One region of the Exiguobacterium sp. s70 genome, then DNA from elsewhere that is predicted to be linked to it. Evidence: predicted binding sites of a transcription regulator. Region 1 holds the regulator's gene; each other region holds the start of a gene.
The links. Region 1 encodes Rex, which represses fermentation and respiration genes when NADH is low (regulators of the CRP and FNR family bind a similar motif). Its sites were predicted from a motif close to TTGTGAAATATTTCACAA; they were not measured.
Positions count from the first base shown of each region.

Region 2: a site for Rex is predicted at 6,028-6,045, ahead of cydD (thiol reductant ABC exporter subunit CydD). Genes of this name have one in related genera too.
Region 3: a site for Rex is predicted at 6,453-6,470, ahead of ric (iron-sulfur cluster repair di-iron protein). Genes of this name have one in related genera too.

Region 1 is NZ_JACSLV010000007.1:75,465-85,733, reverse strand. It holds gene KNP84_RS14130 (ABC-F family ATP-binding cassette domain-containing protein) at 1-1,445, opposite strand, end outside; gene KNP84_RS14125 (redox-sensing transcriptional repressor Rex) at 1,595-2,251, shown strand; gene KNP84_RS14120 (twin-arginine translocase TatA/TatE family subunit) at 2,251-2,469, shown strand; gene tatC (twin-arginine translocase subunit TatC) at 2,472-3,260, shown strand; gene KNP84_RS14110 (hypothetical protein) at 3,402-6,047, shown strand; gene KNP84_RS14105 (YesK family protein) at 6,155-6,448, shown strand; gene KNP84_RS14100 (FAD-dependent oxidoreductase) at 6,641-7,987, shown strand; gene KNP84_RS14095 (PspC domain-containing protein) at 8,019-8,201, opposite strand; gene KNP84_RS14090 (ABC transporter substrate-binding protein) at 8,286-9,221, opposite strand; gene KNP84_RS14085 (FecCD family ABC transporter permease) at 9,347-10,269, shown strand, end outside.
Region 2 is NZ_JACSLV010000006.1:101,015-111,283, forward strand. It holds gene argF (ornithine carbamoyltransferase) at 1-94, shown strand, start outside; gene arcD (arginine-ornithine antiporter) at 148-1,623, shown strand; gene arcC (carbamate kinase) at 1,639-2,601, shown strand; gene KNP84_RS13150 (glycoside hydrolase family 31 protein) at 2,782-5,124, shown strand; gene KNP84_RS13155 (Crp/Fnr family transcriptional regulator) at 5,259-5,945, shown strand; gene cydD (thiol reductant ABC exporter subunit CydD) at 6,074-7,798, shown strand; gene cydC (thiol reductant ABC exporter subunit CydC) at 7,795-9,510, shown strand; gene KNP84_RS13170 (hypothetical protein) at 9,758-10,269, opposite strand, start outside.
Region 3 is NZ_JACSLV010000003.1:158,700-168,968, forward strand. It holds gene KNP84_RS09260 (4Fe-4S dicluster domain-containing protein) at 1-75, opposite strand, end outside; gene KNP84_RS09265 (molybdopterin oxidoreductase family protein) at 72-2,318, opposite strand; gene KNP84_RS09270 (hypothetical protein) at 2,311-2,598, opposite strand; gene KNP84_RS09275 (MFS transporter) at 2,579-3,706, opposite strand; gene KNP84_RS09280 (DUF3221 domain-containing protein) at 3,841-4,212, shown strand; gene modB (molybdate ABC transporter permease subunit) at 4,209-4,850, opposite strand; gene modA (molybdate ABC transporter substrate-binding protein) at 4,847-5,578, opposite strand; gene ric (iron-sulfur cluster repair di-iron protein) at 5,685-6,392, opposite strand; gene aceA (isocitrate lyase) at 6,541-7,821, opposite strand; gene KNP84_RS09305 (hypothetical protein) at 7,888-8,184, opposite strand; gene KNP84_RS09310 (malate synthase G) at 8,181-10,269, opposite strand, start outside.

The sequences.
Region 1 (10,269 bases):
TTCGAATCGAGGTCCAAGTGGTTCGTCGGCTCATCCAAGATGAGCAAGTTCGGTTGCTCGAGCTTTAGTTTCGCGAGCGTCAAGCGGGCCCGTTCCCCACCCGACAATTCATGGACACGTTTCATGACGTCGTCACCGCTGAACAGGAACTGTCCAAGCAGGCTCCGGACTTCTTGTTCGCGCATGAGCGGCCAGTCGTTCCAAATCTCGTCGATGACACGGTTGGCGTCCGACAAGTTTTGTTGTTCCTGGTCGTAGTAGCCGATTTCGACGCCGGTGCCGTAGCGGATGTCACCGGTAAGGGGCGGCTGTTGTTTCGTCAACACTTTCAGGAGCGTCGATTTGCCGACTCCGTTCGGGCCGACGAGGGCGACCGATTCGCCGCGCTGCAATTGGAAGCGGAGCTGTTGGGCGATCGGTTCTTCATAGCCGATGGCAAGATCGCTCGCACTCAATACGTCGTTCCCGCTTTGACGTTTGATTGAGAACGAGAGGACGGCACTGCGCTCATCACCGTCCGGCGCTTCCATCCGGTCGACTTTCTCGAGACGTTTGCGGACGCTCTGGGCCCGCTTCGTCGTCGTCGCCCGGGCGATGTTACGCTGGATGAAGTCCTGCATCTTGGCGATCTCTTCTTGTTGCGACTCGAACTGCTTCTTCTCTTGCTCGTAAATGGCAGCCTTCTGTTCAAGGTACTTCGTGTAGTTGCCGACGAAGCGACGGCTGCGGTGGCGGGACAGCTCATAGACGACCGATACGACGCGGTCGAGGAAGTAGCGGTCGTGGGAGACGATGAGGACGGCGCCTTTATAGCCGCTCAAATACTTCTCGAGCCAGCCGAGTGTCTCGATGTCCAAGTGGTTCGTCGGCTCATCCAAGATGAGCAGGTCTGGACTTTGGAGCAGCATCTTCGCGAGAGCAAGACGTGTCCGCTGTCCGCCGGAGAGCGTATCGATGCGGCGTTCGAAGTCGTCCGGATAGAACCGCATCCCGTGAAGGACAGAGCGGATCGTCGCCTCATATTGATAGCCGCCACGGTCTTTGAACGTATGCTGTTCTTCATCGTAAGACGACAAGAGGCGCTCATAGGCGGCCGGGTCGTTCAAGATGCGCTCAGAACCCATGTCTTGCTCCATGCGGCGCAGCGTCTTTTCTTGTTCAATTAAATCGGTGAAGACAGTCAACATTTCGTTCCACATCGTCTCGTTCGACTCTAACCCTGAGTCTTGGGCGAGATAGCCGATGGTGACATCTTTAGGCTTCATGATGTCGCCCGAGTCATAGTTGTATTCCCCGGCGATGACTTTAAGCAATGTCGACTTGCCGGCACCGTTACGGCCGACAAGGGCGACACGTTCGCCTTCTTGAATTTCTAGTTTGACGTTCTCTAAAATCGGCTCGACGCCGAATGATTTCGATAAGTTATTGACTTGCAGTAGGATCAAGTGAAAAAACCCCTTTCTCTCTATTTAGTATACTTTATTTCTTCCCCATTTCAGGTATATTCATTGAGTGGTCATGTGAATTCGTTTACAATCAAGGTGTATGAAATTAGATTCGTTTGAAACGCGTCGTAAAAAGGAGGCTCTTTCCGTTGAGTCAAAACGAACCAAAGATTCCGCAAGCGACAGCCAAACGGTTGCCACTATACTATCGGTTTATCCAAAGCCTACATTCATCAGGAAAACAGCGTGTCTCTTCTGCTGAACTGAGCGAGGCGGTCAAGGTCGATTCGGCCACGATCCGTCGCGATTTTTCGTACTTCGGTGCGCTCGGGAAAAAGGGATATGGCTATAACGTACAGTATCTGTTAGACTTTTTCCGTAAGACACTGAATCAGGACGAGATTACGAACGTCGCCTTAGTCGGGGTTGGTCATCTTGGGACAGCTTTCGTCAACTATAACTTCCTTAAAAACAATAACACACATATCGTCGTCGGGTTCGACGCAGACGAGACAAAAGTCGGCACGACGATGTCCGGTGTCCCGATTCATCACGTCGATGAGATGGAACAGATCATGAAACAAAACAAGATTGACGTCGCCATTCTCACGGTGCCGTCTGCCTATGCGCAACCGGTCGCGGACGACTTGGTCCGCTTCGGTATTAAAGGCATCTTGAACTTCACACCGGCCAGACTTACTGTGCCGGACACGGTCCGCGTCCATCACATCGACTTGTCGATCGAACTCCAGTCGCTCATTTACTTTATGCAACACTATCCATCTGCTGAGGGGGTCCATCAATAATGGAATTACTATCATCGTTGCTCGTCGTCGGTATTCCTGGGGGAGCAAGTATCTTCATTATCGCCATCGTCGCGCTCATCATCTTCGGGCCGAAGAAATTGCCTGAATTCGGACGCGCCGCTGGTCAAACGCTCCGAGAGTTCAAAAATGCCACGAACGGCATGATGAACGAACATGACGAGAAAGATAAGAAAGAACTTGAGAAGAAAGAGCAGTAATCATGAATCATCAACCTGATCAAGAACGGGCACTGTCCGATCACTTGACAGAGCTGCGGAGACGACTGATGCTGTCGGCATTTGTCGTCTTTGCTTTCTTTCTCATCGCTTTGCCGAGTGTCAAATATGTGCTCGCCTATCTGCAGGCGGACCTCGTCGAACGAGGGCTCGAGCTGAACGCCTTTGGGGTCGCGGACCCGCTCATGATTTACTTGAACTTGGCGCTCGTCATCGGGCTCGTCGCGTCCGGTCCGTTTCTACTGTATCAACTGTGGGCGTTCGTCGCACCTGGTCTGCACCCGAACGAGCGGAAAGCGACGCTCGCGTATATCCCGATCATCTTCATCTTGTTCCTGATCGGTCTCGCATTCGCCTACTATTGGTTGTTCCCGCTCGTCCTCGATATCTCGACGGACCTCGGGCAAGACCTCGGTCTGACGCAAATCATCGGGGCGTCGAACTACTTCACGTTCTTGCTGCAACTGACCATTCCATTCGGACTGTTATTCCAGTTGCCGGTCGTGACGATGTTCTTGACGCGCATCGGTGTCGTGACACCGTACTTCCTGTCATCGATTCGGAAATATGCGTACTTCGCCTTGTTCGTCATCGCGGCCTTCATCACGCCGCCGGATTTGACGTCGCACCTCATGGTGTCGCTGCCGCTCTTCTTCTTGTATGAAATCAGCTTGTCGATTTCACGCATCACGTACCGGGGCGTGCTCCGACGTGAGAAAGAGGCGATGGTGAAAGAACAGATGGATTTGATGAAACAAATGAATGAGAAGTAAACACCATGTCATGCGACGTGGTGTTTTTTTATGATTTTAGGACTATTCATTTTTGAAAAATCGATTTAAAATTAGGAATATAAAATCAAAAATGGATTATTTTTGAAAGTTATGCATTCATAAACAGAAATGAGGAGACAGATGAAAAAGTGGTTGTGGAGCATGCTTGTTGTGCTCATTATGATGGTGGCACCAGGTGTCGAAGTCCGAGCAGAGGACTATACTAAGCCGGTAACTATTCCGACAGGGGAAGTCGTAGGAGATAGTGGGTATGTGTGGCGTTCAGGGGATCCTGAGACGCTTGTTCACATTCAGACCGGTGAAGTGTATACATTACCGATTCGCGTGTCCGTTCTTCATAATATTCACGCGATCGGAGACGGTCGATTCATTTTGGAGGGCTGGCAAGAATGGATGGTCTGGAATCCTCAAACCGGTTCAAAGACGGTCTTTCCAATTGAGGCAGGGAGCGGACTTCATGCGGTCGTAGATATTAATTTGGCAGCAGAAACGGTATTGTGGACTGATGACAAGAAGTATGTCACGACATCGCTTTCGGGCAAAATTCTCGGGTCGATTCAGATGGGAAGTATGTATGAAGCATACGGACTGCTTGATGATGGGAATGTTCTTGCATTCGTGGACGGTCAAGTGACGAAGCGGACGCCGTCGGGTGAGGCGCTTGAAACACTCGGATCTTATACGGGTCAGGTGAGAGGTGCATCCTTAATCAAGGGATCAGATCAGTGGATTGTGGCAAAAGCAGGGGAATCGGATACACTTTTCATCTTTGATTTCGTAACGAAACGATGGATCGAGAAAGAAGCCCCAAGCGTAAGAGACCTCACATGGGAAGACGGCGTCTACTATTTCACGATTCGGAAGACGTATACGACGTTCTATGTTAGTTATAACGTCGCCACAAATGAGTGGCGAGAGGCACCGATTGATGATGTCTTCGTCGAAAGACGTGGTTCATGGTACGTTTTTTCTGAGAATCGATCAGCAGGCTACACGCCCGAGTCATTTTGGAAGGCACCGTGGCAACTGAATGTCAATGTGCCGAAAACGACGACTCGTTATGAAGTAGGTCGTCCCTATGATGTGAACGGAACGGTTACACTCGTTGACGGGACAGTGTTGCCGGTTCCCGGAGATGCCTTGGCTGTCAGTTTAGATCGTCAAGAAGCGCCTTTCCTTTGGGAGCAAGGGAACCTGACGCTACAGACGAATGAATCGTATAACACGATTTTTAAATGGAACGACTTAGAGCGGCGTCTAGACTTATGGGCATCGAACTACGTGCCACTCACACTCGACCCGCCAAAGGGCGTTTTAGGCCCGATTAGCGGGCAGACAACACCGGACACTCCGGTGTTCATCAGTGTGACGAAAAACTTGTATCAAGCCAACTCATCGGATTCGTTGTTGAACTATCAATCGGCGACGGTTCGTTCGGATGAGTCTGGACGCTATACGTGGCAACCGGCGCGTTGGTTCACACCTGGATCGCGTGTGACTGTGAAAATCGGTAGTGGGTCAGGCGTTTACGCGGATCCAATTGAACTTCAGACGGTCAAAGAAAGTGACGATACCTCGTCGAACGACATTTCAGTTTTGACGAACACGGTCACTTCAGGCGTCACGTTAAAAACAACGCCACACGCGGCCGTGGATGTATTGATTCGAAGTGGGAAATACTACGAAATTTCGAATGAGCAGGCAGATGAGGAAGGGCTCATTTCGATTAAAGAGTTCGATACGATGCCAGTAGACATCGGAACAAAAGTCTACTTCAAGTTAAAAGAAGCACCTGCTTCAGCGTTCCGGCTCACGACAGTAGAGACGAGAGTGGAACCGCCTGTCTTTACGTGGACTCGGACGCCATTGATGTATGACAAGTCTATCAACGTCACATCGAGTACTGATCAGGCTTATCGCATCTATCGAAACGGTACGCATGTGGCGACAACCCGCACGATGCCGTACACGTTCGAGACGCCATTAAAAGAAGGGGAAGTCATTCTCGTCACTCGTTCGAGTGGTGATGCGACGTACGAACTCACGAAAACAGTTCGTGCGTTCACACCGACGCTCAGTGTGACGGATACGTTGATGACAAAGACACAAGCGACGCTCTCAATCAAAAAGACGAGCACGGCGACAGTGCGCTTCTATGTAAATGATAAACTCGTCTCGGCCAAACGCCTCTCGACGACACGTTACACCATTCCGGCCAAGCCGGGGGATCGCGTTCGTGTCAAAGCATCGGTCGGGTCGAAATCGCGTGACGTCTCGCTCGAGTTGCCAAAGACATCGTTGTCGACGCTCTCGATTAACGATGAGAAGTCGCTCTGGGTCGGCTACATGATCCCGAACAGCACGGTCACGTTGAAGAACGGTTCGAAAGTATTGGCTACTGCAAAGGCGAGCAGCACCGGACGTGTGACGCTCCGCTTCACGCGGCAACCAGTCAATGCGACGCTCTCGTTGACGAGTCAAAGTGGCACGTTCCGCCATGTACAGACGGCGAAAGTGACGACTGGACCGACTCCGACGCTCGTGACGACGATTCCATCGAGCGCATCGAAGACACTGAAGGCGACATCGAACGTCGCGTACGGCACCTTGACGCTCACGCGGGGGTCGACGGTCATCGCGAAGAAGACGGTGACGGCCACGTCGACAACGCTCAGCTTCACCCCACAAAAGAAAGGAACGAAATTGACACTCCGTCTCGTGACGCCAAAAGGCCGAAGCGTGACGAAGACGATTTATGTTCGTTAACTGAGAAGCCATTCGCGATGATGCGGATGGCTTTTTTTAGAGATGGGGAACAGAGGGAGGACGTGATACGATGGAGCCAATCAAACAATAGGTCAGGGGGAGAAGCGATGGCTTGGGAGTACTACGGGGATGAACTCATCATCATCGGCGTGTTGACGACAATTTTGTTGATTGCCGTGCTGAACTTTCTGAAGTCGCGATTCAAGCGGAGACTCGCCTTCTCGTTGACATTGCTCGTCGTGGGGTACGTATCGTGTATCATCGGACTCGTCTTCGTCCGTGGTTGGGACGCGCTGGGCTGGATTTTGATTGGCTTCAGTCTGTACGTGATCGGCCTCCTCACCTATATCAGCGTCGTCACTTACCACTGGTTTAAAGCAAGACGCACGACCCATTCATGAATGAACCGTTCCGGTTGCGGAGCGTTTTTTTTGTTGTCACATCAGCCGTTCAAACTTTAGACATAATTACGTGAAAAAGTGAGCAAAGGGATTGTCAAACCTTCTTGTGAAATAGTACACTAAGTTCAGAAAGTAAATGTGATATTTATCACAAACACTAACTTGCCCACACCTCAAAGGAGAGACAACCATATGAAAATCGCAGTCATCGGATGTACACACGCAGGAACAGCAGCCGTCAAAGGATTACTCGCCAAGCACGACAATCTCGACATCACGGTATATGAGCGCAACGATAACGTCAGCTTCCTCTCGTGTGGGATCGCCCTCCACGTCGGTGGTGTCGTCAAACGTGCGGAAGAGCTCTTCTATGCATCACCGACCGAACTCGAAGAACTCGGCGCGACGATGCGCATGAAGCACGACGTGTTGAACATCGATACGGAAGCGAAGACGGTCCATGCGAAAAACCTCGACACGGGAGAAGACGTCTATGACACGTTCGACCGTTTGATCGTCACGACTGGTTCATGGCCGATCGTCCCGACACTTCCTGGCATCGAGATGACTGGGATTGAGCTCTGCAAAAACTATGGCCACGCCCAACGCATCATCGAGCGGGCAAAAGACGCGACGAACATCGCCGTCATCGGTGCCGGCTATATCGGTGTCGAGCTCGTCGAGGCGTTCGAAGTGTACGGCAAACACGTCACGTTCATCGATAGCGCCGACCGTATCTTGAACAAGTACCTCGACAAGTCGTTCACAGACCAACTCGAGGCAGACATGACGTCACGCGGCATCGACCTCGAGCTCGGCCAGACGGTCGAAGCATTCCGTGGAACTGAAGGGAACGTCACACACGTCGTGACCGATAAAGGTGAGTTCGAGGCCGACCTCGTCATCCTCTGTGTCGGCTTCCGCCCGAACACGGGACTCCTTCAAGGCCAAGTCGACATGCTCGGCAACGGCGCCATCATCGTCGACGAGTATATGCGCACGAGCAACCCGGACGTCTTCGCGGCTGGTGACAGCTGTGCCGTCTATTACAACCCGGCGCGCACACATGCCTACATCCCGCTCGCGACGAACGCCGTCCGCATGGGAACGCTCGTCGCTGAGAACTTGATCGCACCGCGTGTCCGTTATCAAGGGACGCAAGGAACGTCAGGTCTCCGTCTCTACGATTGGAACATTGCCTCGTCTGGACTTACAGAAGAAGCAGCTGGACTGTTCGGCCTCGACGTTGAGAGTGTTGTGATTGAAGACGCGTACCGTCCGGAGTTCATGCCGACGGCTGAACCGGTTCAGTTCAAACTCGTCTATGAAGTCGGCACACACCGCGTCGTCGGAGGACAAGTCCTCTCGAAAGCGGACATGACGCAAGCGGTCAACACGTTGTCGCTCGCCATCCAAAACGAGATGACGGTTGAAGAGCTCGCCTATGTCGACTTCTTCTTCCAACCGCACTACAACAAGCCATGGCACTTCATCAACAGTGGGGCGCTCGCGGCGATGAAAGATAAAGTCAACGCATAAAAAAACTCGGGAGCCGCGGCTTCCGAGTTTTTTATAGATAGCGTGGGGCGTCCTTCATCGAGTTGGCGAGAATCATGTAGATGAGGACGTTCCCTGGTACGATTAAAAAAAGCAGACGAACGCCGAGCGGGGACAAGTCAAAGTATTCAGCGATGCCGCCACACACACCCGAGAGTGAGCGGTTCGTGGCAGATTTTCGAAGCGGACGTTGCATAAGCGTGGCTCCTATCTCAACTGTGATATGAAAATTTTACCATATGAAGACAACAAAAAGCGCGCCGATTTGGCGCGCTTTCGCTTATTTCAAGATGGTGACGAGTTCGTCTAGCACTTCGTTGGCTGACAAGACGCCGCCTGATGTGTTCCACGTGTCGTCGCTCACTTCGGTCACTTCGCCGGCCTTGACGGCGTCGAGGTCTTTCCAAAGCTGGTTTGACTGCCACTCTTCGGCTGTCTTCGATCCATCTGCTCCACCGTACGTGAAGTAGACGATATGGTCGCCATCCATCTCTGGGATGCGTTCCATCGTGATTTCTTCAGCGAATTCGGTACGGTCTTGTGACGCCGGGCGTTTGATGCCGAGATCGCCCAAGATGACGCCTGAGAAGCTGTCCGTGAAATAGATGCGTGACGCGCCAGGAAGGAAGCGTACGACCGAAAGCTCTTTGTTCACAGCGTCGCCGAGCTCGGCTTTCGTGTCTTCGACGTGCTGCTCGTAGTCAGCCAAGACGTCGTTCCCTTTGTCTTCAAGGTTGAGGGCGTTCGCATAGAGGGCGAAGTTTTCTTGCCAGTCGCCTTTGAGCGTCTCCGACATAACCGTCGGTGCGATGGCGTTCAACTTGTCATAGATGTTCTCTTGGCGGAGCTTCGTCCCGATGATGAGATCCGGCTCGAGTTTTGCAATCGCCTCGAGGTTGACCTCGCTCTCCGTTCCGACTTCAGTCACATCTGTCATCTCTGATTCGATGTGCGGGTACCACGGGTCACCGTTCCATGATTTGACGGCACCGACTTGTTTGACGCCAAGGGCGATGAGCGCTTCGGTCCCTTCGTTCGTCAAGACGACGACACGTTTTGGTTCGACTGGTACTTCAGCCGTTCCCATAGCGTGCTCGACCGTGCGCGTCTCTGTTTCTGTTGACTCGTTTGAGTCGCTCGTCTCTTCCGATCCGCCGCAAGCAGCGAGGACGATCGTGAGGCAGAGCGTGAGTAGTGCTAACACAAACTTTTTCATATGTATAAAGTCTCCTCTGATTTGTAAGATTTCCTCCCTGACTATAAGTGATAATGATTCTCACTGTCAACCCCTTTTTCTGACAGCGAGATTTTGCTATGGTAGGAGAGGAAAGAAGTGAGTGAATGATGAAACCATGGATCAAACTATTCGCCTTGATCATCGCGTTACCTATCTTGAGTTATATCAGTCTACGGGTCGGGGTCATCCCGGTCAGCCATCAAGACGTGCTCGCGCTCGGAAGCGATATGTCGTCACAAGCGATGATTGCGCTGGAGGATAACCGTATCCCGCGCACCGTCGTCGCGCTCCTCGTCGGCAGCGTGCTCGGACTCGCCGGGTTGCTGTTCCAACTCGTGACCCGCAATCCGCTCGCGTCACCGGACATTTTGGCGGTCAATGCGGGTGCGAGCCTGGCGATTGTCCTCGTGACGCTGTTCGGTTTCAGTAGCATCGCCTCGTTCACATCGGCCGCGCTCGTTGGAGCCTTTATCGCCGGTGTCATCGTCTATCTCCTCAGCGCAAATGGGGGCAACGTCATGTACATGACACTCGCTGGGGCGTCACTTGCGGCGCTGTTCAGCTCGTTCACGCAGTCGATTATTGCGTACGAGGAAGGCGCGCTCGATGAAGTGTTGTTCTGGTTGACGGGATCGGTTGCCGGTCGCTCGCTTGAACTCGTCACGACGTTGTTGCCATGGATGGTTGTCGCGAGCCTTTGTGTCCTCCTCATCAGTAAAGAGCTTGAAACGCTGTCGCTCGGTGACCAGGTCGCCCGGTCACTCGGTCAAAACGTCGGTGTCATCAAATTCGTCGCCGTCACGCTCGCCGTCGTCTTGTCGGCGTTCGGGGTCGCGCTCGCTGGACCGATCGCCTTTGTCGGCTTGTTGGCACCCCACCTCGCGCGCTACATGTTCGGCACGGCGTTCTTTGCCCGGCTCGCGGGGAGTGCGCTCCTCGGGAGTGTGTTGCTCCTATCGGCCGACATCTTCGGACGGCTCGTCCTGTTCCCGCGGGAAGTGACGGTAGGCGTCGTGCTCGCCGTCAT
Region 2 (10,269 bases), on a different contig from region 1:
CTTCGTCTTTGATCAGGCGGAGAATCGGATGCACACGATTAAAGCTGTGATGGCGGCGACGCTCACCGACACGAACGAATGGCTTGAACGCTGACGGACGGGAGGGGTTTCCCCTCCGGTTCGTACTAAACGAAAGGGATGAGTTCAATGTCTACGAAAATAGCGCATGACTCAAGTGGAACGGCTGGCGTACAACCGGAGAAAAAGGATCGACGATTAGGGCTCGGGGCGTTGACGGCACTCGTCGTCGGTTCGATGATTGGCGGGGGAGCCTTCAACTTAGCGGCCGATTTGGCCCAAGGTGCGAACGCGGGGGCGATTTTGATTGGGTGGGTCATCACCGGAATCGGGATTATCGCACTCGGTCTCAGTTTTCAAAATTTGACGATGCGTCGTCCAGACCTCGACGGCGGGGTGTACAGTTACGCCCGGGCCGGCTTCGGTCAGTTCATGGGGTTCAACTCGGCGTGGGGCTACTGGCTCTCCGCATGGCTTGGTAACGTCGCCTATGCGACGCTCTTGTTCAGTTCGGTCGGTTATTTCTTCCCAATCTTCGAAGGCGGTCAAAACATCGCCTCCATCATCGGCGCCTCGATTATGCTGTGGCTCGTTCATTCGCTCATTTTACGAGGCATTCATGAAGCATCCATGATCAACATCATCACGACGATTGCGAAACTCGTACCGATTTTTGCTTTTATCACCATCACCTTATTCTTCTTCAATCTCGATAATTTCACGTTCGATTTCTGGGGCCAGGGTGGTTTCTCATGGGGTAGTGTGAGAGACCAGGTCGTCTCGACGATGCTCGTCACACTATGGGTGTTCATCGGTGTCGAAGGGGCGGTCGTCTTATCCGGACGGGCCCGCAAGCGCTCGGACGTCGGGAAAGCGACGGTCATCGGGTTGCTCGGGACACTCGTCATCTATCTGCTCATCTCGATCATGTCGCTCGGTCTCATGAATCCAGAGAACGTGGCGAACGCTTCACAACCGGCGATGGCGTACTTGCTCGAGTCGGCGGTCGGACCGTGGGGCGCGATGCTAATCAACGGCGGTCTCGTCATCTCTGTCCTCGGGGCGTGGCTCGGTTGGACGTTACTTGCCGCCGAGATTCCATTCGTGGCCGGGAAAGACGGCGTGTTCCCGAAATGGTTCACGAAAGAGAATAAAAACAGCGCGCCGGCCAACGCGCTCTGGCTCACGAACGGATTGATTCAATTGTTCCTCTTCACGTTCCTGTTCTCGGATGCGGCGTATAATTTCGCCTTCTCGCTCGCTTCGAGCGCCATCTTGATTCCATACGTCTTCTCGGCTTTCTATCAAGTCAAAGTCGCGAAGAACGGCATCGGCTACAACGCCGGTGAACGCCGGACCCGCGATCTCATCATCGGAGCCGTCGCCTCGATTTACGGGATTTGGCTCATCTATGCGGCTGGAATCGACTATCTGCTCTTGACGACCTTACTGTACGCACCAGGTACGTTGCTCTATATCAAGGCACAGCGTGAGAACGGCATCAAGACGTTGACGAAGACGGAATGGATTGTGGCCGGTGTCTTGACCGCGCTCGCCATCTTGGCCGTCGTGCGCATCGTCTCAGGAAATATCTCAGTCTTTTGATCGGGGGAAACCAATATGCGGAATAAACGAGTAGTCATCGCACTAGGTGGAAATGCGATTCAACAAGGAAAAGATGCGACGGCCGAGGCTCAAATTCGAGCCGTCGAGGCGACGGCTGAATCTCTGGCCGCGCTTGTCGCCGAAGGGATTGAGGTCATCATCACCCACGGGAACGGGCCGCAAGTCGGGAATTTGATGTTGCAACAGGCCGCATCAGACAGTCCGGCGACGCCGGCCTTGCCACTCGACGTTTGCGGGGCGATGACACAAGGGATGATTGGCTATTGGTTCGAGAATGCCCTCACGAAAGCTCTGAGATCGCGCGGTTTGGAACGTTCGGTCGCGCCAATCGTCACGCGGTCGGTCGTCGACCCGAACGATAGTGCCTTCAGTCACCCGACGAAGCCGATTGGTCCCTTCTACGACGAGGCGGAAGCGCAGCAGATGGAACGGGCGACCGGTTATGTGTTCAAAGAAGACGCCGGTCGCGGCTATCGCCGCGTCGTCCCGAGCCCGTTTCCAGTGGCGATTCTCGAGCACGCGGTCATCCGTGACCTTGTCGCCCATGAGCATATCGTCGTCGCCTCTGGCGGTGGCGGGATTCCCGTCATCGATACACCAGATGGTTATGTCGGTGTCGAGGCGGTCATCGATAAAGATTTCGCCGCTGCGAAACTCGCCGATCTCGTCGACGCCGACATGCTCCTCATTTTGACGGCCGTCGAGCACGTGTTCGTCGATTTCGGGACCCCGTCGGCTCGGGCGCTCGAGGAGACGACGAAAGAACAGCTCGAGACGTATATCGCCGAAGGCCAGTTCGCACCGGGCAGTATGTTGCCGAAAGTTCGGGCCGCCCTTCAGTTCGCCGAGTCAGGCCACGACCGGGTCGCCGTCATCACGTCGCTCGAACAAGCCCTTGCGGCGGTCCGAGGCGAGGTCGGGACGCGCGTCCGACTCGCCGCGACGCTCCAACAATAAACTCAACGCCACAGACAACAGCGTCTGTGGCTTTTTTTTCTGAATTGGTAGCTCGTCGTTTTTTATGGTCCGACATAGGGAAGGAATGTTGTATGTCGATTTAGACATTGCTATCATTTTGAGTGTAAACGTTTGCACAATTTAGAAGGGGAGTGACGAAGAGCGGCAACGCTCGAGCTTATGCGTCTATTTGAAGAGGAGAACGTCTATACGCAACAAATGAAACCACAGTCAGATAATCGAGCAATCGTCCAAGGGAGCTGCTATCGCTTCACGGTGCTGACGAGCCAACTGATTCGGATGGAATACGCGGAAGATGGGGTGTTCGAAGACCGGCCGACCCAAGTCGTCTTTAACCGGGCGTTCGCAGTCCCGGAGTTTCGCGTGATCGAGGATGAGACAGAACTGCAAATCATCACAGAGCACGTCCACCTCTATTACACGAAAGGGCCGTTCGCGCCGAACACGCTCTACGTCGATGTGAAAGGGAACTTCAGTACGTACTATAGCCGCTATACGTTTAACGGACCGGAACGGACGTTGAAAGGGACGGCGCGCACGCTCGACCATGTCGACGGGGCGACGGAACTCGGTGAGGGCATCGCCTCAAAACAAGGGTATGCCGTCATCGATGATTCCGATTCGTTCATCATGACCGAGGACCGTTTTGTGGAACCGAGACGGAAACACATCCATGACTTGTACTACTTCGGATATGGACATGAATATAAGCAGGCCCTGCGTGACTTCTATCAACTGACAGGCCCGACGCCGCTGTTGCCACGAAAAGCGCTCGGCAACTGGTGGAGCCGCTATTGGCGCTACGACGAGACCGAATATAAAGAACTCATGCGTCGGTTTAAGACAGAAGACATCCCGTTCTCGGTCAGTGTCATCGACACCGACTGGCACATCACCGATATCCCTGAGGAATATGGGAGCGGCTGGACGGGCTATTCATGGAATAAAAACCTGTTTCCGGACCCAAAAGGCTTCTTGACGTGGCTCAAGCAAGAAGGGTTGCTCGTCACGTTGAACTTGCACCCGGCGGACGGTGTACGTGCATTTGAAGATCAATATGCGGCGATGGCCGAGGCGATGGGCATCGACCCGTCGCATGGTGACCGCATTCCGTTCGACTTCTCTGATAAACGCTTCATTCAAGCCTATTTCGAGCAGATGCACCATCCACATGAAGTCGACGGCGTCGATTTTTGGTGGATTGACTGGCAACAAGGATCCACCTCAAAAATGGAAGGGCTCGACCCGCTCTGGATGTTGAATCATTACCATGCGGCCGACATCGCCCGTGACGGCAACCGTCCGCTCATCTTCTCCCGTTACGCCGGGCCGGGCAGCCATCGGTATCCGATCGGTTTTTCGGGCGACACGTTGATTTCGTGGGCGTCCCTGGCCTTCCAACCATACTTTACAGCGACGGCGGCCAATATCGGCTATGGCTGGTGGAGTCATGACATCGGCGGCCATTATCGTGGGTCGAAAGATGATGAACTCGCCGCGCGCTGGGTCGCATTCGGTGTATTCAGCCCGATCATGCGGTTGCACTCGACTTTTAGTACGTTCAACGGCAAGGAGCCGTGGCGCTTCGGTCTCGAGGCGGAACGGTCGATGAAGACGTTCCTGCGTCTGCGCCATCAATTGATTCCATATATCTATACGATGAACTGGCGAAATCATGTCGGCGCCTTGCCGCTCGTCTTACCGATGTATTATGAGCATCCGGATGAAGACGTGGCGTATGAGGTACCGAATGAGTATTACTTCGGCAGTGAACTCATCGTCTCCCCAATCGTTGAACCGATGAATCGACAGCTCCATGTGGCGGCGACGAACGTCTGGCTACCGAAAGGTGACTGGTTCGACTTCTTTACCGGTCATCGCTACAGCGGGGACAAATCGGTTCGCATGTTCCGTGAGCTCGAAGATCAGGCGGTGTTCGCCAAAGCCGGGGCGATTATCCCGATGGCACCACACCATTCGGGTCGAAACGATACCGACAACCCAGCCGATTTGGAAGTGCTCATCTTCCCAGGCGCCTCGAACACGTTCACGCTCTATGAAGACAATGGGAAGGACCGTGGCTATGAGACGGGAGCCTACGCCGAGACGACGTTCACGCTTGATTGGGATGAACGGAGCCTTCATATCCAAGTGACAGGTGACCGGTCTGTGTTACCGGTGGACCGCCATGTCACGTTGCTGCTTCGAGGGGTGACCGGGTCTGGTGAATACAAACGGGAGACACAGACGCTGCGCCTCGAGCTCGGACCGATCAGAGACGAGCTGACCGTGGAACTCCCGGTCGATGTGACGGCGAACGACCATCGTCTCGATCGGTTGTATCGCTTCTTGGACCGTGCGGAAATCTCATACGATTTAAAAGACCGGTTATACCGGTCAGCGGCCGCGAAGACGCGACTCGAAGCATGGCTGTTCGATTTACATGCGCTCGAACTCGATCGCGACCTGCAAGACGCGATTATGGAATTGATGCTCGACTGAATACTTTATTGTGACGAAGAGGGCGGTTCATGCCCTTCTTTTTTTTGTCAGAAAATCGTTGGATTTTGTAAGCGTTTTCACAAAAGAGTCGTTTTATACTTAAAAGAGAGGCAAGATGGATTGGAGGATGCGACATGAAACCAAAATGGACGGTGGACGATTTGAGACAGCTTGATGTGTTCGCCAAATGTGCCACACGAGAGCTCGAGGCGCTGTTGCCGCATGTCTATTGCCGCACGTATCGGAAAGGTCAACTCTTGTTCATAGAGGGGGATCCCCGGGAACGGGTCTATTTCTTGATTAGCGGTTATGTGAAGCTCGAGCGTTGCAACGAGACGGCGACACATCAATATACGGACTACTTGAAACCGAAGCAATTGTTCCCGTATCGTGGCTTGTTGACGGAACCGTACTATCAACATTCAGCCGAGGCGTTGACCGATATCGAGGTCATCTATATGCCGACCGACCGTTTCGAACAGCTTGTCTCGCGGAACGCATCGATGTTGCTCCACATCGTCGGACAGATGAACCGGATTCTTGATTTGCACGAGCGCCGTGTCCAGGACATCATCACACCGAGTGCGACTGACCGGGTGCTCAACACGATTCATTACTTGATTGAAGACCTCGGGGAGCCGGAAGCGACGGGCGTCCGTGTCCGCTGCCCGTTCACGACAATTGAGATTTCGCGCTTGTCGGGTACGTCACGAGAGACCGTGTCGAACATCTTATCGCGGTTGCGAAAAGAAGACGTGCTTCAATTTGATGCGCGGGAATTGATGATCGGTCATCCTGAATATTTTGAACAGTCGCTGTGATGGCGCCGCGTGTGGGACGTGGCGTTTTTTGCATGTCTGAGGAAGCGAAGCGTTCGCCTTGCAAGGGTGCATCAGGTATAATTAGTGAGAATCCTCACAAAGAAAAAGTCTCCTGATTGATAGAAAGGATGAACGCAGTGAAACGACTGCAAGCTCTCGCTTTAGCAGAAAAACGCCATATCGTCGGACTCATCATCGCGGCAGTGATGATCGGGTTGTCGATTTTAGCTCAAGCCTATTTGATTGTCGACATTGTCGATCAAGTCTTTTTAAAAAATGCATCGTTTGAAAGCGTCGTTCCGACGCTCGGTTGGCTCATCCTCGCGCTCGTCACACGAGCTGGTTTCGGCTATATGTCGGGGAGGATTGGAGCGAGCCTGTCAGAAAAGGCGAAACGAACACTCCGATTGCAACTGCTCGACCGCTATACGTCGAATCCGATTGAGACGTCACTATCCGGTCAATCCGGTAAAAAGGTGAGCGTGTTCATGGACGCGGTCGACGAAGTCGATGCCTACTTCAGCCAATATTGGCCGCAAGTCATTCAAACGTCGATTATTCCGCTACTCATTCTCGTCGTCGTCTTCAGCCAACATTGGATTTCAGGCGTCATCATGATGGTGACGGCTCCGTTCATCCCGATTTTCTTCATCATCATCGGGATTGCGACCCAGAAGAAGTCAGAACAGCAGATGGAGAAAATGAATCAGTTCTCCGGCAAGTTCTTGGACGTGTTGCAAGGATTGACGACGCTCAAACTATACGGTCGGACCGAGCGTGAGGCGCAAGCGATTGAAAAGAGCAGTCTCGACTTCCGCGACGCGACGATGGTCGTCTTGAAGACGGCGTTCCTGTCGGGTCTCATGCTCGAGTTCATCTCGATGCTCAGCACGGGCGTCGTCGCACTCGAAGTCGCGCTCCAAATGGTCGTCTGGGAGAACTTGACGTTCTTCTCCGGCTTTTTGATTCTCGTCTTGGCCCCGGAATACTATTTGGCCATCAAAGACCTCGGCGGTGCGTTCCACACCGGACGCGGCAGCATGGGGGCGGCCGACCGTATTTTCGAGGCGCTCGATGCACCGGATGAACGCTTGACCTGGGGCGACCGGACGTTGACGAGCCGGACACCCGACCTCGAGCTCGACGCCGTCTCGTTCGCCTATGAAGGTGGACGCTTTACGCTGCAGCCTTTGAGCGGTGTGATTCCTGCCGGCGCCCATGTGGCGCTCGTCGGGGCGAGCGGGTCCGGCAAGACGACCGTCTTGAACGTGTTGTCCGGGCTCGTGAAACCGGACAGTGGACGTGTCCTCGTCGATGGAGAACCGCTCGAGACATACACCGATTCGTCATGGTATGACACGATTGGCTATATCTCACAAAATCCGTATTTGTTCGCCGGTACCGTCGCCGATAATATCACCCTCGGGGAAACGGCCGACGAGATAAACATCCTTGAAGCCGCGGATGCAGCCGGATTGAACGATGTCATCGCGCAATTGCCGAACGGCATTCATACTGAACTCGGTGAAGGCGGTTATGGGTTGTCCGGAGGCGAACGGCAACGGCTCGCCTTGGCCCGCGCCTTCTTGAAACGACCGGGCATCATCTTGTTCGATGAACCGACGACAGGGCTCGATTTAGTGACGGAGCAAATCGTTCGGCGCTCGATTGAGGAGTTGTCGCGCGAGGCGACGCTCGTCACGGTCGCGCATCGGTTGCATACAATCAAGCAGGCGGATGCGATTTGGTTCATGGACGATGGGAAGCTCCTCGCCCAAGGCACGCATGACGAACTGCTCAGCGTTCCGCAATACGCTGACTTGTTCACGCTACAGAAAGGGGTGAGAGGATGAATTCACTTTGGACGATCACGAAATGGATGATGCGAGAGAAGAAAGATATCGTCCTCTCAATCTTCTTTGGGTACGTGGCCGGCATCGCGGCCGTCGCCTTGTTCGCGGCGAGCGGTTATCTTGTCTCACGGGCCGGTCTCGTACCGCCGCTCTATGCGCTCATGGTGCCTGTCGTCTTGATTAAATTGTTCGGTGTGATTCGGGCGAGTGCGCGTTATCAAGAGCGCCTTGCCTCGCACCGGGCGACATTCACGATTTTGAGCGAGTTGCGGGTCCGGTTTTACCGCCAGCTCGAACCGCTCGTGCCGAGCATCTTTGCCAAGTATCGGAGCGGGGATTTGCTCGCTCGCGTCGTCGGTGACGTCGAGAGCTTGCAAAACTACTTTTTACGGGTATTCTATCCGCCGATTATCTTGGTGCTCGTCTTCTTGAGTACGATTTTTTTCGTCACGTATTTCTCGATGTGGGTCAGCCTCTGGATTTTGTTCGGTGTGTTCGTGACCGGTTTTTTGATTCCGGCGTTCTTCGCCCGAATCCGTGCCAAGCACGACCGCGAGCTTCGCGCCTTACGGGGTGACCTGTCGAGTGGGATGACAGAGATGATGTACGGATATCGCGATTTGTTGCTTCATCATCAACTTGGACGGACACGCGGCGAGCTGCTCGAACAGAGTGACCGTTACGCCGAAGCGCAGAAGCGGGATGTGACGAATCAGTTCTTCAACTCGTCACTCGTCGTGGCGGCCTCCCTGCTCGTCTCGTGGGGTGTTCTTGCCATCGGGGCGTATCTCGTCGTCGACGGCGAGTTGAACGGCCTATTTTTGGCCATGCTCATCATGATGTCGCTCACCGCGTTTGAGAACGCGACACCGATGGCGGTCTTCCCAGGTCACTTTGCCGACAGCAAGCAAGCGGCCGATCGACTGCTCGAAGTCGTCGAGCCGAGTGAAGCAATCGTCGCGGCCGAGGCCGCCCGGACGGACATGATACTCGAATCCGCTCCGGACGTATCGTTCGAGCGCGTGACCTATCGTTATCCGGATACGTACCGCGATGTCCTGAGCGACGTGGATGTGACGTTACGAAGCGGGACGAAGACGGTCATCGTCGGGCCGAGCGGCTCAGGGAAATCGACGCTCCTGCAACTGTTGCTCGCTTTCGTCAGACCTGATTCCGGTGAGATCCGATTGAATGGGCAACGGTTGGACGATGTGACCCAAGCATCGGTCTGGAGTGAAGCCAGCGTCGTCCTTCAAGAGAATCACTTCTTCTTCGGGACGGTGCGCGAGAACTTGGCGTTAGCCGGAGAGTTCACCGACGCTGAGATGGAAGCGGCGCTCGCGAGCGTCCGGCTCGGTTTCTCACTCGATGAGCCTGTCCTCGAGAAAGGGGCGAACTTGTCGGGCGGAGAACGGCAACGGCTCGCCATCGCCCGGGCGCTCTTGAAGAACGGGGTGCTCTGGATTCTCGATGAAGCGACGTCGGCTCTCGATGCGCGGACCGAGGCGGACGTGTTCGCCGAAGTCTTCCGCCGTGCCGAGTCATCGACACTCGTCATGGTCAGCCATCGCTTGACCGGGCTCGAGCGCTTCGATCACATCATCGTCATGGAAGGCGGTCGCGTTGTAGAGACGGGAACGTATGATGAACTGATGCGGTCCCGCGGTGTATTCTATGGATTGAAACAGATCGAGCAAGATATTTTCGCATGAAAAAACGAGCGGCTCCGTCGGAGAGCCGCTCGTTTTTTGGATGGCAAATTTGGGTGCAACAAATGGGGGTTGTCGCATTGCTTTCAAAAAGAGTGTCGTGGAGGGGAATCCACGTGACGCAATAGTTTGGGGAACGGTTACGTCAAGCTTTTGGGAGCTACATCTTGAGTATAGGTGATAACGATTCTCATTGTCAATTAGAAAATGATACAAAAAAACCACAACCGGTTCGGGTTGCGGTCAATCGTCAGCTTGATGGCACGCCCTTGCGGAACGTGAAGCGAATCAAGCTGAACAAATAGCGGATATAGAAGAGGGCGAACGCATAAAATACAGCGATGGCTGATGCGCCGAGTTCAACACCTGGAATGTTCATCAAGAACTCGAGGATGAGAATCGACAGCAAGAAGATGTAGAGGCCAGCGTCGAGATAGAGTGGCATCAATTTGCCACGTTGATGCCAGAACGTCCGGACGAGCGGAGCGACGATCATCCCGATGATGCGTTCCGCGAAACCGATGCTAAGCACGGAAATCATGAACGCAGCGACCGTTTCGAACGAGACGAGCTCTGAGAACGCAAACATCGAGATAAGCAAGAGCGGGCCGATGAAAATCATCATTGAGAGTGACGTGCGTAAAAAGATCAGTAAGTTCCGTTTCATCGTGTCGACTCCCCCGAAGAGCGACTGGCGGAACGTCTTGCCACGTTGATAGTCGAGGATGAACGATCCCACAAACATCAAACCGAATAGTGATA
Region 3 (10,269 bases), on a different contig from region 1:
ACATTCGCGGCAAGCCGCCTGACAAGCTCGACAGCCGATACAGCGTTCAAATTCTAAATACATGACTTTATTCATTTCGTATGAACCTCCTCATCCATGACGTGACAGCTCGTCGCAATCGCATGGTCCGCCATGAACGGTACGCTCGAACCGAGTGGCACCGTCAACGGGTTAATGTGTAGCGGCGTATTCGCCGGTAACTTCTTCAGTTGAACCGCGCATACTTTGAACTCAGGCATGCGTGACATCGGATCGAGGCACGGATTCGTCAATTGATTGATGGCGAGCTCTTTGCCCCAATGGTAAGGGACAAAGACGGTATCGTTTCGAATCGCCTTCGTCAAACGCGCCTCGACGACCATCGCTCCGCGGCGTGTCCGCAGTTCGACTTTGTCACCTGTTTGTAGGCCATAACTTGAGGCGAGCTCGGGATGAATCTCCACGAACGGCAATTTTGACATCGTGCTCAAGAAATCGACACGACGCGTCTGGTTGCCCGACAAGTAATGGAAGACGACACGGCCTGTCGTGAGCGTGACCGGATATTCTTCATTCGCATATTCGCCGGCCGGTCGATACGTGACGACGGGCAAATTCGCTTTCCCGTTTGCCGTCCCAAACCGTTCTTTGAACATCGTCGGTGTGCCCGGATGGTCTTCAGACGGACACGGCCAGAAGACACCATATTCGTTGTCGATTCGTTCCCACGTGATTCCGGAGTAGTCGGCCGCTCCACCTTTTGTCGCGATGCGGAACTCCTCCCAAATGTCACGCGCCGTCTCGTACGGGAAGTACTGTCCGCGTCCCATCCGTTCAGCAATCCGCTTCATGATTTCCCAGTCTGGAAGCGAGTCTCCGAGAGGTTCGCGCACTTTCCGGATCCGAATGACACGTCCTTCTAGGTTCGTCGTCGTCCCTTCATCTTCGGCCCACGAACAAGCCGGCAAGACGACGTCCGCGAACTCGCAAGATTCTGACATGAAGAAGTCGCTGACGACGAAGAAATCGAGCTTATTGAAACTGTCCCACACGTACGGTAGGTTCGGTGCCGAGACGGCCGGATTCGAACACATGAGGTGCATCGCCCGAATCGTTCCCGCTTGAATCTCATCGAACATTTCGAATGCAGACACACCTGGTTTTGGCATCTCGGAAGGATCGATGCCCCAGACACCGCTCACATATTCGACGGCTTTCGGGTCAGTTAACTTCCGGTAGCCCGGTAACAAATCGGCTTTTTGTCCATGTTCCCGTCCGCCTTGGCCATTCCCTTGCCCGGTCATCGTAGCGACACCCGAGGCGAATTTTCCGACCATGCCGCGCAGAAGTGCCATCGACGTGTAAAGCGAGACGTTGTCGACGCCTTTTGACTGTTGTTCGACACCACGGGCAAACAACATGACCGACCGTGGGCTCTTTCCGTAAATGTGACCTGCCTTTTCAAGTTTTTCGATAGCAATCCCCGTCACATCACTCGTCCGTTCGAGCGTCCAGTCACGGACCGACGCCTTCAACTCTTCGTAGTTATCGCAACGCTCATCCACATACGCTTGATCGACATAATCGTGTTCGACTAAAAAGTTGAGCAGTCCCATCGCAAGCGCCGCATCCGTCCCCGGTTTCAAATCGAGGTGGACATCGGCGACACGCGCCATCGGAATCTCACGCGGGTCGGCGACGATGATTTTCGCGCCTTTGTCCTTCGCTTTCCAAATATGCTGCGTCGTCGTCGGATGACATTCGGCGATATTCGAACCGGCGACAAAGAACGTGTCGACATGCTCGAACTCCGTCCACGGGAGTGTCGCCCCGCGGTCAATCCCGAGTGTCTTTAAGAAACCGCCGGCGGCAGATGACATACAGAAGCGGCCGTTATAGTCGATGAATCGTGTGCCGAGTGCGACCCGCGCATACTTCCCGACGAGGTAACATTTCTCATTCGTCATCGAGACGCCGCCGAAGACAGACACCGCATCCTTTCCGTGCTCTCGTTGAATCCGTTTAAAGTTCGCTTCGATCACGTCGAGCGCTTCGTCCCATGTCGCTTTCTCAAACTTGCCATTCCGCTTGATGAGCGGTGTGAGGATACGGTCCGGATGCTCAATCGTTTGATAGGCTGTGACGCCTTTCGGGCAAAGCTTGCCTTTATTCACCGGGAAATCGTAGCGTGGTTCGACGCCTTTGACGGCCCCGGTCTTCTCATCGACCCGGATGTGCATGCCGCACTGCATCCCGCAGTAGCAACAATGGGTCGTAATCAGTTTCTCACCAGGTTTGATTAAGTTCTGTACTTCTGGCGACGTTAAAAAGTCACTCATCGTCTTCCCCTCCATAGAACGTCTCCGCTCTTCGTTTTGAAAATCCACTGACGTGATAGCCGTTAATCGTTTGAAGCGGATAATGCATCCCGTCACTTCCTGGCCGTCCAAGCGCCGAATCGAGCCGGGCCCGACGACGACAGGCGTGACAGAGGTCTTGGACCGTATGTGCCGCATCGACTTTCACGAGTTGGTCCGACCCTTCGAGCATTTGTTTTACTTGTTCAATCTCTTCAAGCGTCCCAGTCGGTTCTCCGCATTTAACGCACAGGTGTCTCATCTTTTGCCTCATCTTTCGTCTCCTTCGGCCGGCCGAACCCTGGCATCGACATGCCGGTATTCGTATCGACCGGGTGCGTCGATAACTGTCCATTCATCAAGTTCAACTGCATCTTCACACGCATCGAACGTCGACACGGTTGGCAGTAATCCGACAGCTGGGTCCCGTCACTGAGTCCGAGCTGAATCGTCTGTGCTTGTAAAATCGCTTGGACGTCCTCGACTTGATTGTCCGTTGCATAGCGTGTGCCACACCCAGCGCAGACACGCGTCTCATCCGCTTCGACTTCCCGGTAGTTCATCGGTACGCTGGCTGCCATTGGTCGGACCGGCAAGTGGAACAGTTTACCGAACGGGAAGTAGCATAAAAAGATGATGACGGTCAATTGATGGAACAAGGCGAGTTCATGATGAATGAAGCCGCCGAAGAATACGTACGACACGGTCAACAAGAGACCTGATACGGTGACGATGAGCAACATGAGGAGCGGTAAAATATCAAATTCGAATCGCTGGGTCACTTTCACGTCCTGGTCGTTAATCCGGCGATAGAGTGCCATGAGCACGCCGACGAGCAACATGAGCGCGGTGATGTTCAAGCCGTTATAGACAAGCTCGGCGAACAACCCATGCGCGGCCATTTTGATGGTCGGGATGTTGAAGACGATGATTTGATACGTCTCGATATCAATCAAATCAAAGCGCATCCATTGGAACGTCAAGCCGAACGTAATGGCGAACGACCCGAGGCATCCCCAGGCGATCAACATATGTTGGGTCCAGCGGTACCAGCCACGTTCCCAGATGAACTTCTGTAAGACGATGTTATTGACAGTTGTCGTGGCGACGGCTTTACTGGCCCGTTTCTTTTCTGCCTTCATTTGTTTGAGGCTCCGCTTCAATACTTGCGAAGTGGCCGGCCGTGCAAAGAATAACGTCAAACGAACGACCATCCCAATCATGCAAATGACGGCGGCGATATAGTAGCCGAACAACGCCATGTCCACGTGCTCAAATCCTGCCGACGCGATCCACGTCGAGAGCACCAAGGCGGTGAATCCTACGAACGACCACTTTGCAGCGGTCGAATAAAAATAACGATCGGACATATGTGTTCCCCCTTCTCTTTCCGAGCGACTTCATAGTTTCATCATAAAGATGACATCTCGACTTAACTGTTACTTTTTTCACAGATAAGCGATTCGAGACGTGACAGAATAATGAACGAAGGAGGCGTTCCCTTATGAAATCATCATTCAAAATCATGTTATTCCTCACCATCGCGGCCATGCTCGTCGTCTTTTCCATCGGGTTTGTCTTCGCTAACCGGGCGACGACCGAGCCAGACGTCGAAGGATATGTGATTGAAATAAATGAGTCTGACCGCACCGCACTCGTCATCAGCGGCATCACTGCAGAAGAAGCCACGCTCTCTCCTGACACTCTTTTCGCGCAAAGTGAACCGGGAGACGTAAGTTGGTTCAAGTTTCAAGTAAAGGCGACGTTCGAACAAATCGCTGTCGGGGACCACGTCCACATTTGGAAAAAGACCGGCCCAAGTATCTTAAATACTCCGAACCGGTCTTATGTGAAAAAAGTCGCTGTAATCGACTAATATTGACGTTTGCCGTAACGTTCGCTCAGCCATAGGACTAAAAACGCCAGGCCAACCAACCATCCACTCCAAATGAGCGCTTGCTTCATATCGCCGTTGATTGTCGCCATATAAATCGCAGTGGCAAGTGTCATCGTCTCGCCCGGAATGTTCCCGGCAATCATCATCGTGATCCCGAACTCGCCGATTGACCGTGCGAAACCAAGGACGAAACCGCTCGTCAACGCAGGTAGCAGCAGTGGAATCGTCACGTAAGTGAACAGTTGACGTTCTGACCCACCGAGCACGCGTCCGGCCTCATACCATTCCGCATCGAGTTGTTTGAGCCCGAGACGAATCGTTTGGTAGATGAGCGGAAACGCGGCCAAGGCGGACGCGATGACGTTCGCCTGTTTGGTGAACAAGATGGTGACGGGCAAGAACCCACCGATCCCGTTGTTCCCGAGGACCATCAAGGCGTATAACCCGATGACTGTCGGTGGCAAGATGAGCGGCAGTAAAAACACTGTCTCCAGCAACCGCTTTCCTTTAAATTGACGGTGATGCATGAAATAGGCCGCTCCGAAGGCGAGGACGAAGGCGCTCACCGTCGCCATCATCCCGACTTCGAATGTGAGTTGAAGTGGAGATTGCGTCATTTGGAAAATCCTTTCGCCAAAAAGTGAGCTTGGATCTCATTATCAAACAAACGCGCATAGATATCGCGGACGTATGGATCATGCGTTAAGCGAACTGCCGGATACGAAATCGCACCCGTCGCTTCAAATGGGACCGACTGAATCGACTCGATGTCCGTCGTGAGTTCCGTTTTATAAACGAATCCCGCATTGGCGTCACCTTGTTCGATGAGCGTCAGCACTTGTCTCACGTTTTGGGCGAACATGACTCGCGGCTCCACTTCCTCCCACACATCTTCCCCTTCGAGCGCCACTTTTGCGTAACGACCGGCCGGGACATTGATCGGATCACCGATGACGATGCGAGCACATGTATTTAAGTCGTCCCACGTCTCCGCGCACGGTTTCCCTTTCGGTGTTACGAGCCACAATTCGTTATGCAAGAACATATCCCGCTCTAGAATCGGGATTTGTAATCGGTCGACATCGTCAACGCTCGCGGCTAAAAAGATATCTGCCGGAGACCCGTGATTGATTTGTGCTCGCAAAGCGCCGCTCCCGTTCGTCACGACCCGAACATCAATCCCATCGAATTCCGCTTCAAGTTGTCGCTCGACCTCTTCCAAAGCCGGTCCTAAGCTCGCCGCTGCTAGGATGGTCACGGTGTCCTCCGAATCTGAACTCGACCAGACTTGACTTAGTAATAAGGCGACTGCCATCCCTATGATGACTCCACTCACCCGTTTCATGATTGATCACTCCTTTGCTTCTCTTTTATCGTAGCGATTGCTTCGCCTCCCATCTGTATCAAACGTCACAAAAATACACCCCTACGTCAGTAGAGGTGTGCCCTTATTAAGCGAACGTGCGCGCCCGCGGGAATAAAATGTTGTTCTCGAGATGAATATGTTCGAACGTATCCGATTCGAGCGCTTCTAACCGTTGATAGACAAGACGATACGTCCCACACGCACCTTCAGGCGGCGTATAGTCGTTCGTGATGTGCCGAAGCTCTTTCAAGATGTCACCCGCTGCTGCATGTTCTGACTCGAGCAAAGCCAAAATGTCATCAAGCTCCCGTCTCGTTTCAGCTGTCGGTGCCGTCTCATGACGAAGCAACGTCGGGAAGTCTTCCGTCTCTTCTTTGACGATATGTTGTTCAAGTTCCACTTTCAATTGATTGAACAATTGGTGAATGCGACCGAGGTGCGGATGATTTTGTCCGTGAACCCGGAACACTTTTGTCACATATGGTGTGAGCTGAGGCAATTCGTCCGTCAAAAACTGGTGATGCTTATAAATGATGTGCTCAATCAATTCCGAAGAAGAAGCGGCATCCCAATCGATGCTCTTCTCGTTCATCTCTTGCTTGCGTTGATAGAGCGCATTGACTTCTTCTAAAATATCTTCTGTCGACCGTTTCGATTTGTCAGTCGCTTCAGCGAGTGGTCGGTTGCCACCACAACAAAAATCGATTCGGTTCCGTTTGAAGATGTCTGCTGCTTGCGGGCATTGTTTGACGATTTCAGATACGTGCGTATCGCCCGTGAATGTCTGTGTCATCTGTCATAACCTCCATATTCGTTTTGACATGTTTAGCGTAGCAAGAGTTTGACGACAAAAATGTGAAATACGTCACATTTAGGTGAACGGGATTGCCTCGTTCCAAATTTGGACACAAAACAGCCCCTCATTTTGTGAGGGGCGTCGATTAATGGGAAGGCGTTTCAAACTGCTCTGCCTCTGTCGATCCGGCCAGTGCCGTCGTCGACGACTGGCCTCCAGAAATGACGAGTGACACTTCATCAAAGTACCCGGTCCCGACTTCGCGCTGGTGACGTGTCGCCGTATAGCCATGCTGCTCCGCCGAGAATTCAGCTTGCTGCAACTCGGAATAGGCAGCCATCCCGCGGGCTTTGTATCCGCGTGCGAGTTCGAACATTCCGAAGTTGAGCGAGTGGAAACCAGCGAGCGTGACGAATTGGAACTTGTACCCCATCGCACCAATTTCTTGTTGGAACGTTGCGATTTCCTCGTCTGACAGCTTCTTCTTCCAGTTGAACGAAGGTGAGCAGTTGTAAGCAAGCAGTTTGCCCGGATATTTCGCGTGAATCGCATTTGCGAATTGGCGTGCCTCATCCAAATCGGGCTCGGACGTCTCGCACCAGACGAGGTCGGCGTACGGTGCGTAGGCAAGACCACGCGCGATTGCCTGCTCGATGCCTGCCTCGGTGCGGTAAAACCCTTCCGGTGTCCGGTCACCGACGATGAACGGATGGTCGATTGGGTCGATGTCGCTCGTAATCAAATTCGCCGCGTGAGCATCCGTCCGGGCGACGATAATCGTCGACACCCCCATGACGTCTGCCGCGAGCCGAGCGGCAATCAAGTTTTTCACGGCCGTCTGTGTCGGTAGCAACACTTTCCCGCCGAGATGTCCGCACTTCTTCTCCGATGACAGTTGATCCTCAAGATGGACACCGGCTGCCCCCGCCTCAATCATCGCCTTCGTCAGTTCGAACACGTTGAGCACACCGCCGAAACCGGCCTCCATGTCAGCGACAATCGGGGCGAACCAATGCGTATCGCCTTTTCCTTCCGCCGTTTGGATTTGGTCGGCGCGTTGAAGCGCCTGATTGATTCGTTTGACGACGCTCGGCACCGAATTGGCCGGATACAGGCTTTGATCCGGATACATATGTCCCGACAAGTTCGCGTCGGCGGCAACTTGCCAACCGCTCAAATAGATGGCCTCAAGACCAGCCTTTACTTGCTGGATGGCCTGGTTCCCCGTCAACGCCCCGAGCGCGTGGACGTAGTCCCGCTCGTGGAGTAACTCCCATAACCGTTCCGCTCCTTTTGTCGCGAGCGTATGTTCAATCAACACCGATCCCCGAAGTCGCATCACGTCTTCAACTCCGTATGGACGTTCGACCCCAGTAAATCGTTCCGACTGTATCATTTCCTCAACTTGTGCGCGTTGTTCGTTCATATCCATTCCTCCTGTATTATATTAATTCATGATTTAATCATTTGTTATATAACAGTTGGTGCATGCTTAATCCAAGTATGCGCAGCACTCAAGCGCCGATTTGAAGGACGAGTGTTCCATGCCGCAGCAGCGACAGACGTTTTCTTCATCACGTTCTTCCGGTTTCCGGAACACGACGACTTCTTCAACTGGCTCTCTCATGATTTGGAGCGATCCGTCGGCCCGGTCGAGGACGAGGCGCATCAAATCGTTCCCATAGACGAACGCCGTGTTCGCGAGCGTCGCTGTCGATTCCCCTGAGATGATTCGACGGACGACCCAGCGTTCAATTAACTGTTCGCTTTCAATTTTTTTCGTTGTCATAATGATGCTCCTCCTTTTAAATTCGGTTCTAATGCAACTTGATCTAAAAATTCTCGACGGCGCCGGTGCAAAATCGGTTCCGTATATCCGTTCGGCGACTCGTCGCCTTCGAACACTAAATCTTTCGCCGCTTGATAGGCGATTGAACGCTCCACGTCAGGCGTCATCGGACGATAATGCGGGTCCGACGCGTTCTGCGCGTCGACGACACCGGCCATCCGGACGAGCGTCGCTTCCACTTGCTCTCGACTACAGACGCCATGATACAACCAGTTGGCCACGTGCTGACTCGAGATGCGGAGCGTCGCCCGGTCTTCCATTAAGCCGACATGATGAATATCGGGCACTTTCGAGCAGCCGACACCTTGTTCGACCCAACGTACGACATATCCGAGCAAGCCTTGCAAGTTATTCTCGAGCTCCTCGTTCACGTCTTCGTCCGTGTAGTCACGCGTGGCAAGTGGAATCTCAAGCAACCGACTTCGTTCCATCACATGATTGAACGAACGAGCGGCCACTTCGCGTTGGACGTCAAAGGCGTCGACTTGATGGTAATGGAGCGCATGAAGCGTGGCCGCCGTCGGTGATGGGACCCAGGCCGTCGTCGCCCCGGATCGGATATGATTGATTTTTTCGCGCATCATCTCGCCCATACGGTCCGGCATGGCCCACATTCCTTTCCCGATTTGTCCGCTTCGGTGGAATCCGGCGTCGAGTCCTACCCGGACGTTCGACCGTTCATACGCGTCGAGCCAAGCCGAGGCTTTCATCTCACCTTTTCGGCGCATCGGTCCGAGCGTGAGCGAGGAGTGAATCTCATCCCCGGTCCGGTCGAGGAAGCCTGTATTGATAAAGACGATGCGCTCTTTCACTCGTTCAATGCAGTTCTTTAGATTGAGCGACGTCCGACGCTCCTCGTCCATCACACCAACTTTAATCGTGTGACGCGGCAGCTCGAGCACATCTTCAATCGCGTCGAACAAATCGTTCGTGAAGGCGACTTCTTTCGAGCCATGCATTTTCGGTTTGACGATATAGATCGAACGTTCACGAGAATTTTGTCTAGCGTCGAGGTAACGGCTCGAGATGAGCGCTGTGAAAATCCCGTCCAGGATGCCCTCTGGCACTTCACGCCCTGCCTCATCAAGCATCAAATCCGTCGTCATCAAGTGTCCGACGTTGCGAATGAACAAGAGCGACCGTCCCGGTAGCGTGACTTCACGTCCTTCCGGTCCGATATAATGCCGGTCCGGGTTCAATTTCCGTGTGAGTCGTCTCCCGCCTTTCGTGAATGTCGCCTCGAGTGTTCCGTTCATGAGACCGAGCCAGTTCGAGTAGAGCTGGACTTTCTCTTCGGCGCACACGGCCGCGACCGAGTCCTCACAGTCGATGATGGCCGATAACGCTGATTCGAGCTCGATATCGACAAGTCCCGCTCGATCTGTTTTTCCGATTGGATGGTTCCGGTCAAACTTCAGCTCGACGTGAATCCCGTTGTGGACGAGCAGGAGCTTCTTCGGATCACTCGCCTCTCCGACGTAGCCGACGAGACAATCGTCTTGGAACGCGATGCGGTTCCCTTCGATGATGGCGTACGGCCTGCCCTCTGACACGAGATAACCGTCCGTTTCCTCATGTGAGCCTTCCCCGAGCGGAAACGTATCGTCGAGAAACTGTTTGGCGTAGGCGATGACCTTCGCCCCCCGTTCCGGATTATATCCAGCCGTCGGCTCCTCGTCCGTGTCGATGACGTCCGTTCCGTACAAGGCATCGTACAAGCTGCCCCAGCGAGCATTCGCTGCGTTCAACGCATAGCGCGCATTATCGAGCGGGACGACGAGTTGCGGACCGGCCTGGACGATTTCTGCGTCGACGTTCGTGACGTCGATCGTAAAGTCTGGAACGATTGGCTCGATGTAATTGATGTCTTGCAAAAATTGTTTGTATTGGTGCTGATCAAAGGTTGGTCCATGTTCCTTGTACCAGTTCTGTAACAGTCGTTCGTATGCTTCTCGTTCTCGCAACAATGCCTCGTTCCGTTCTGTGAAGTCGTCTAAAATTTGACCGACCCCAACCCAAAACTGT